3 regions of the Paenibacillus sp. FSL P2-0173 genome follow, and region 3 is predicted to be linked to each of the others. Evidence: riboswitches for the same ligand, from Rfam matches in the RefSeq annotation. Region 3 holds a riboswitch; each other region holds the start of a gene.

What was found. Region 3 has a riboswitch for glycine ahead of gcvT (glycine cleavage system aminomethyltransferase GcvT). Riboswitches for the same ligand answer to the same signal wherever they lie in the genome.
Region 1: another riboswitch for glycine. It lies ahead of MKX30_RS08450 (alanine/glycine:cation symporter family protein); the one in region 3 lies ahead of gcvT (glycine cleavage system aminomethyltransferase GcvT).
Region 2: another riboswitch for glycine. It lies ahead of sdaAB (L-serine ammonia-lyase, iron-sulfur-dependent subunit beta); the one in region 3 lies ahead of gcvT (glycine cleavage system aminomethyltransferase GcvT).

Annotation. Positions count from the first base shown of each region.
Region 1 covers NZ_JBBOYK010000001.1:1,919,466-1,921,731, reverse strand. The annotation lists gene MKX30_RS08455 (glycoside hydrolase family 1 protein) at 1-783, shown strand, start outside; glycine riboswitch at 956-1,032, shown strand; glycine riboswitch at 1,051-1,145, shown strand; gene MKX30_RS08450 (alanine/glycine:cation symporter family protein) at 1,305-2,266, shown strand, end outside.
Region 2 covers NZ_JBBOYK010000004.1:711,951-714,216, reverse strand. The annotation lists gene sdaAA (L-serine ammonia-lyase, iron-sulfur-dependent, subunit alpha) at 1-831, opposite strand, end outside; gene sdaAB (L-serine ammonia-lyase, iron-sulfur-dependent subunit beta) at 821-1,510, opposite strand; glycine riboswitch at 1,722-1,837, opposite strand; gene MKX30_RS23070 (DUF6359 domain-containing protein) at 2,052-2,266, shown strand, end outside.
Region 3 covers NZ_JBBOYK010000001.1:1,746,606-1,748,871, forward strand. The annotation lists gene gcvH (glycine cleavage system protein GcvH) at 38-436, opposite strand; glycine riboswitch at 830-928, shown strand; gene gcvT (glycine cleavage system aminomethyltransferase GcvT) at 1,106-2,206, shown strand.

The DNA of each region.
Region 1 (2,266 bases), 170 kb from region 3:
TTTGTAGCTAGTGCACTGGCGACAAAACGAGGACATGAGATCATCCCGGGCTCTCAAATCGGCTGTATGCTGGCTCGTTTGGAAAGCTACCCACATACGTGTAACCCAGAGGATATACTGAAAGCCCAGCATGAAAATCAGATGAACCTGTTCTTTACGGATGTGCATGCCCGTGGGGAATATTCCAACTACATGAATCGTTATTTTGAAGAAAATAATGTTGTTATACACACAGAACCAGGCGATGCCGAAATTTTAAAAAATAACACGGTCGATTATATCTCATTCAGCTACTACATGACCTTGACCGTATCTGCAGGTCCAGAAGGCGAGAAAGCAGCAGGAAACCTGATTGGCGGCGTGAAAAATCCATATTTACAGTCCTCTGACTGGGGATGGCAAATTGATCCGATCGGTCTGCGTGTTACGCTGAACACGTTATATGACCGCTACCAAAAGCCACTGTTCATCGTGGAAAATGGCCTAGGTGCTTATGATAAGGTAGAGGAAGACGGTTCTGTGCATGACACATATCGTATTGATTACTTGCGTCAGCATATTGTTCAAATGAAGGAAGCAATTGCCGACGGTGTTGATCTGCTTGGTTACACCAGCTGGGGTCCTATCGACCTTGTGAGCATGTCTACTTCCGAAATGTCCAAGCGCTACGGATTTATTTACGTTGATCTGGATGATGACGGTAACGGAACGCTCAAACGCTCCAAAAAGGACTCATTTAACTGGTATAAAAATGTGATAGCAACCAATGGTGAAGAATTGTAATTCCAAATTTTCTCGGGCGGGTATAGCAGAGGACATCCTAAGGATGCAATCTGCTGTACCCGCTTTTTTGATAGACATAATAATAATATTTATTTCAGAGGGCTTCACAAACTTTTCACTTGTAATAAGCTGAAAGTTTTCTGTATAATAAATAAAAATTTCATATGTCTGGTTGATGTTTGCGGGAGATGGAACGAAAGTTCCGACCGAAGGGGCAAAACTCTCAGGTGCTTAGGCTGATTACAGCAACAAGCGGGGACCGTAAACGGACAGAACTCTGGAGAGACCCTTAATTGGGCGCCGAAGGTGCACCGCAGAGAACATCTGCTTAAACTCTCAGGCAAAAGGACAGAGACGCGAATAACCTGTGACAGGGGATGCCCTAGGCTTTTTTATAAGCTATTAGAGGCAGAAACCTGCGCAAGATGGTTGTATTTTTTCGTGCCTTTAACCTCTCCAGGAGTCGAATCAGCGGATTTGACTCTTTTTTGTTTTCTAATATGCTGGAGGAGCGGGTTGAAATGAATTTGGTACATGTGTTAGAAGCGATTAGCAGTTGGATATGGGGGGCGCCTCTCATCATTCTTGTCATGGGAACGGGGTTGTGGCTGACCATACGTTTGAAGATGCTGCAGGTATTCCGCCTGCCCCTGGCGATCAAGCTGATCGGTAAGGCCCCGAATGAAGGCAGCGGGGATGTAAGTAGTTTTGCGGCTTTGAGTACAGCGTTGGCGGCTACAGTTGGCACAGGAAGTATTGTCGGCGTAGCGACAGCCATTAAGCTGGGCGGGCCGGGTGCCTTGTTCTGGATGGTCGTTGCAGCCTTTTTTGGGATGGCGACGAAATATGCGGAAGGTGTACTTGCGGTAAAATACCGGGTGAAGGATCGGAATGGGCAATTTTCCGGCGGCCCGATGTATTATATTGAGAAAGGTCTGGGACGCCGTTTTAAACCGCTGGCGATGCTGTTTGCTTTTTCGGGCATGCTGGTAGCGTTGTTCGGGATTGGAACGTTTCCGCAGGTCAAAGCGATTGTATCTTCGACTGAAAATAGTTTTGGCGTTCCGCCCATTGTAACGGCACTGATTATTGCTATCCTTACAGGACTTGTTACTATTGGAGGACTCAAAAGCATTGCCAAGGTATCGACGAAGGTCGTTCCTTTTAAAACAGGCTTGTACGTACTGATCTGTCTCATCGTACTAATTCGGTTTGCTGACCAACTACCTGCCGCAATTGCGCTGGTGCTCCATTCGGCATTTTCAACTACATCTGCAACGGGCGGATTTGCCGGAGCTACGATTATGCTGGCGATGCGAAGTGGGGTAGCCAGAGGTATTTTTGCCAATGAGGCCGGATTGGGAAGCGCACCGATTGCAGCCGCAGCTGCCAAAACCAAATGGCCTGCGGAGCAAGGGCTAATTTCCATGACAGGCGTGTTTATTGATACGATGGTTATTTGTGTGATGACCGGGTTGACGCT
Region 2 (2,266 bases), on a different contig from region 3:
CTGAGCCAAGCCGCCTTTGGCGGTCTCGCGGTGCTTCGACGGCATCGCACTGCCGACTTCAAGCATCACGTCAATGACTTCGTCAGACGGAATAGCGCTGCGCACACCCGCCAAAGCCATATCCGCTGCGGCAAGCGCAGTCACGGCTCCCAGCCCGTTGCGCACGATGCACGGAATCTCCACGAGTCCAGCGACGGGGTCGCAAATCAGGCCGAGTGTGTTCTTAAGAGCGAGGCCCACGGCGTGAACAGCCTGTTCAGGCGTACCACCACGCAGCTCGACCATAGCGCCAGCAGCCATCCCGATAGCTGAACCAATCTCAGCCTGACAGCCTCCCTCCGCGCCAGAAATGAAGGAGTTGTTGGCGATCACGTAGCCAATGGCTCCAGCGGCGAACAGGCCGTTCACCATATGCTCATCATCCCAGCCGAACCGCTCCTGCGCACTGATGAACACACCAGGGATAACCCCACATGAGCCTGCGGTAGGCGTGGCGACAATGCGACCCATGGATGCATTAACCTCCGACACAGAGAGGGCATAAGCCATGGCGAGCGCGGAGGCATCGCCGGAGCAGGTTTCCCCTGACCGCAGATACTCGGCTAGGCGCTTGCCGTCACCGCCCGTCAATCCACTGCGGGATACGGTGTCTTGTGTCTGACCGCGATGAACGGCTTCCTTCATGACTTCATAATAATCAGACATTTGGCGAAAGATTTCTTCCTCCGTTGTATTCGTCTCTTGTACCTGCTCTTGAATCATCAAGCGGCCAATTGTGGTGGATTCTTCAGCGCATAAAGCGCTGATTTCATGCAGATGGCTAAACCGCATCGGATTCAGCTCCTTTTTTCAAATTAATCATCTTAATTTCATACATATGAGGTAAAGAACGCAGTTCCGCAATCAGTTCAGCTGGAGCAGAACTGTCCGTTTCAATGGCGGTGAGTGCTTCACCATCCCGGCCTTTGCGATCTACGTGCATATAGGCAATGTTAATGTGGGCCGCGCCCAGCGCTGAAGTTATCGCGCCCAATGTACCGGGCTTATCCGAGTGGAGAAGCACCAGCGTAGGCAGCTCCCCGGTCAGATTGACCCGGAATTCGTTAAGCTGCTGGACATGGATGCTGCCGCCGCCGATGGAGGAGCCCAACAGTGTGCGCTGATCCTCGCCCTTCCACAGCTCGAAACGGACAGTGTTCGGATGAGGCGCGGGGAGTCCGCTGACGGCGAATTCCACGGCCATCCCGGCTTGCTCTGCCCATTGCTCGGCATCCGGAATCCGGTGATCGTCCGTATCGTAATTAAGCAGCCCTGCGATGAGCGCCAGGTCTGTACCGTGTCCCTTATACGTATCGGCAAAGGAGCCGTACAGTGTCATGCGGGTACGGTCAGGCTGCGCCCCGAGCCAGTGCCGGGCAACGCGTGCGAGCCGCACCGCGCCTGCGGTGTGTGAACTGGAAGGTCCGGTCATGGCCGGACCGATAATAGAAAATACATCTTTGAAACGCATGGTGTGGCCCCCTGTATGTTCTAATACCATACTATATGGTATTTCCGCGTCTTTGCGCGGTTATGACGGTTCCTAATGCTGACGCACAATGTGAGCACAAAAAAGGACAGGATAAGGAAGTTTCCCTTATCTCTGTCCTCGTTACCTGAGAGTTTCGTGCGGTGTTCTTACCGCCTTACCCCTTGGGTGGCTTGCGCTCTCTCCAGAGTTGCGTCAGATGACGATACATGGACCTGAGAGATTATCCGTCAGCCGGGTGCTGACGTCTTGCTCCTTCGGTGCCGCCAGAGTGTAGGCTCCCTGGACAGACTCTCCCGTCATCTTCATTCGCGTATACCGTTCTACATGTCTTCCTTAGCGTAATGTATGCCGTGCTCGGTGTCAATCACAGGTTTAATTTTTACATAAACAGGTGCGTTTCCAATAAAAAAGATTAAAATTTACATAATTATGGATGAAACCAGGAAGGAATTAGAAGATTGGCGGCTAATCTGATAAAGGACAAGTATATTTATGGAAATCATAGGAGGGATATTGACGTATGGTAAAAGGCTTGCGATTCACAGGTTCACGCTTAAAAGGGATGTTGCATCTAGCAGCGATCGTATCACTGCTGATTGGGATCTTCGTTCCATTCGGTCAGGTCAAGGCGGAGGGAGCATTGACAGTAGCCGAAGCACTTCAGCGCCAAAGCAGTGGAGGTACGGTGACGGTGGAAGGTTACATCGTCGGACATGCTACCGGATCGAAAACGGC
Region 3 (2,266 bases):
GACAAATAACCCTCTTACTCCATACTACAATGCTCCATTATTGCTCATCGGAAATCAACTGCTCATACTGATCCGCAGACAGTAGCTTGCCCAAGGCTTCCTCCACATCTTTATCCATCTCTACTTCGATCATCCAACCTTTTTCATAGGGAGATTCATTCACTAGCTCAGGTGTACTTTCCAGCGTTTCATTCACTTTTAGTATGGTTCCCGTCACCGGAGCAAAAAGGTCGGATACTGTCTTCACCGATTCAATCGTACCGATCTCCGCTCCCTGCTCAATCGTTGCTCCCGCCTCAGGTAATTCTACAAAAACAATATCACCCAGTTGATGCTGTGCAAAGTCTGTAATACCAATTCGTACCGTTCCATTCTCTGTCCGCTGAACCCACTCATGTTCGTCTGTATACCAAAGTTGCTGCTTTACTTCACCCATTCTGTTCCCCTCACTTCCATATGAATAAAATCGCTTTTGCTCACTGTACTAGACAGGTTAAGATTATGACAACAAGAACACTCATGTCAATAATACTAACAAAAATACTTCATATCACCTCATATAGCGTACTATATAAAAATATGATAGCTTATAACAAACGCTTACATATCCTTATTTATATATTAAATGTTTTTTCTATTGTTTTTGATGACATTTTTATTGACATTTTGAATGAATTTGCGTATTAATGGGTTATAGCAAATGCTTTGGGAAACACCCCGACAACTGCAAACGCGGATGAACGCGGAGGGAGAGACTGCCAAAAAGATTCGCATAGCTGTTGCCGCTTGTGAGACATAAGTGCACGCGAATCGGATCAAGTTGTTATCTGCAAAGCCAGGTAATATACCGTTGATCCCGAAGGTAGCGCCGAAGGAGTAAACCTGCATTGCAGGTGAATCTCTCAGGCAAAAGGACCTCTGCCGGACGCATCTCTGGAGAGCATTCGCTATTGGAGCGGATCACCCAAGGGGAAACCCGGTACATACCGGGGTAACTTTCTGGTATCAAGGACAGAGCTGAAAAAAAGAGTGTAGACTGCCGTCTATACGTTTTTTTCGGCCTGTCTTTTTTGTTTAGCCGATCACACCGGATAGGAGTGGAATAATGACTAATTTGCGAAAAACACCGCTATATTCGTCCTACGGGACGCAGTCTGGGGTTCGTTGTATTGACTTTGGCGGCTGGGAGCTCCCGGTTCAGTTTAGCGGCATTCAAAAGGAGCATGAGGCCGTCCGGCAACGTGCGGGTTTATTCGATGTATCGCATATGGGCGAATTTTTGGTTGAAGGCAAAGAAGCCGAAGCTTTTCTGCAAAGGGTGACCACGAATGATGTCAGCCAGTTGGAACCAGGTCAGGCACAATATTCACTCCTGTGTTACCCCGATGGAGGGGTAGTAGACGACCTACTTGTTTACTGCAAAGGACCGGAACGCTACATGCTCGTTGTGAACGCATCCAACATCGATAAGGATTGGGATTGGCTAATTCGCCATATGCCTGCATCCGTTCACATGGAGAATGTGTCTGATGCGATAGCATTGCTAGCGTTGCAAGGACCGGAGGCAGCACGTATTGCCGCAGCCGTGGCAGATACGGACATTACGAATCTGGCATCTTTCCGCTTCCATGAGAATGTGCCATTGTTCGGAGCAAAAGCACTTGTCTCACGAACCGGATATACGGGCGAAGACGGTTTTGAATTTTATATACCTGCTGCGGAAGCACCAGCCGTATGGGAGGGTTTGCTTCGTTCCGGTGAGTCGTATGGGCTGATTCCCGCTGGACTTGGTGCTCGGGATACACTACGCTTTGAGGCACGGTTGCCGCTATATGGTCAGGAGTTATCTGCCACGATTTCGCCACTCGAAGCTGGTCTAGGTTTCTTCGTCAAGCTGAATAAAGGAGATTTTATCGGTAGAGAAGCACTGCAACGTCAGAAAGAACAAGGGATTCCTCGCAAATTGATCGGGCTGGAAATGATTGATCGCGGTATCCCACGCGCCCATTACCCGGTATTCGCAGAAGGACAACACATTGGTGAGGTCACAACGGGGACTCAGTCGCCCACCTTGAAGCGTAATCTGGGCCTCGCCTTGGTGGACAGTCGTTTTAGCGCCCTCTCCACACCGTTGGAGGTTGAGATTCGTGGCAAACGCCTGCGTGCCGAGGTGGTGGCAGCACCCTTTTATAAACGCCCGCGCTGATCTTAAACTCTTTTTATTTCTATAAAGCAAATATGTCAGATATGAACTTCTGGGTTTTTC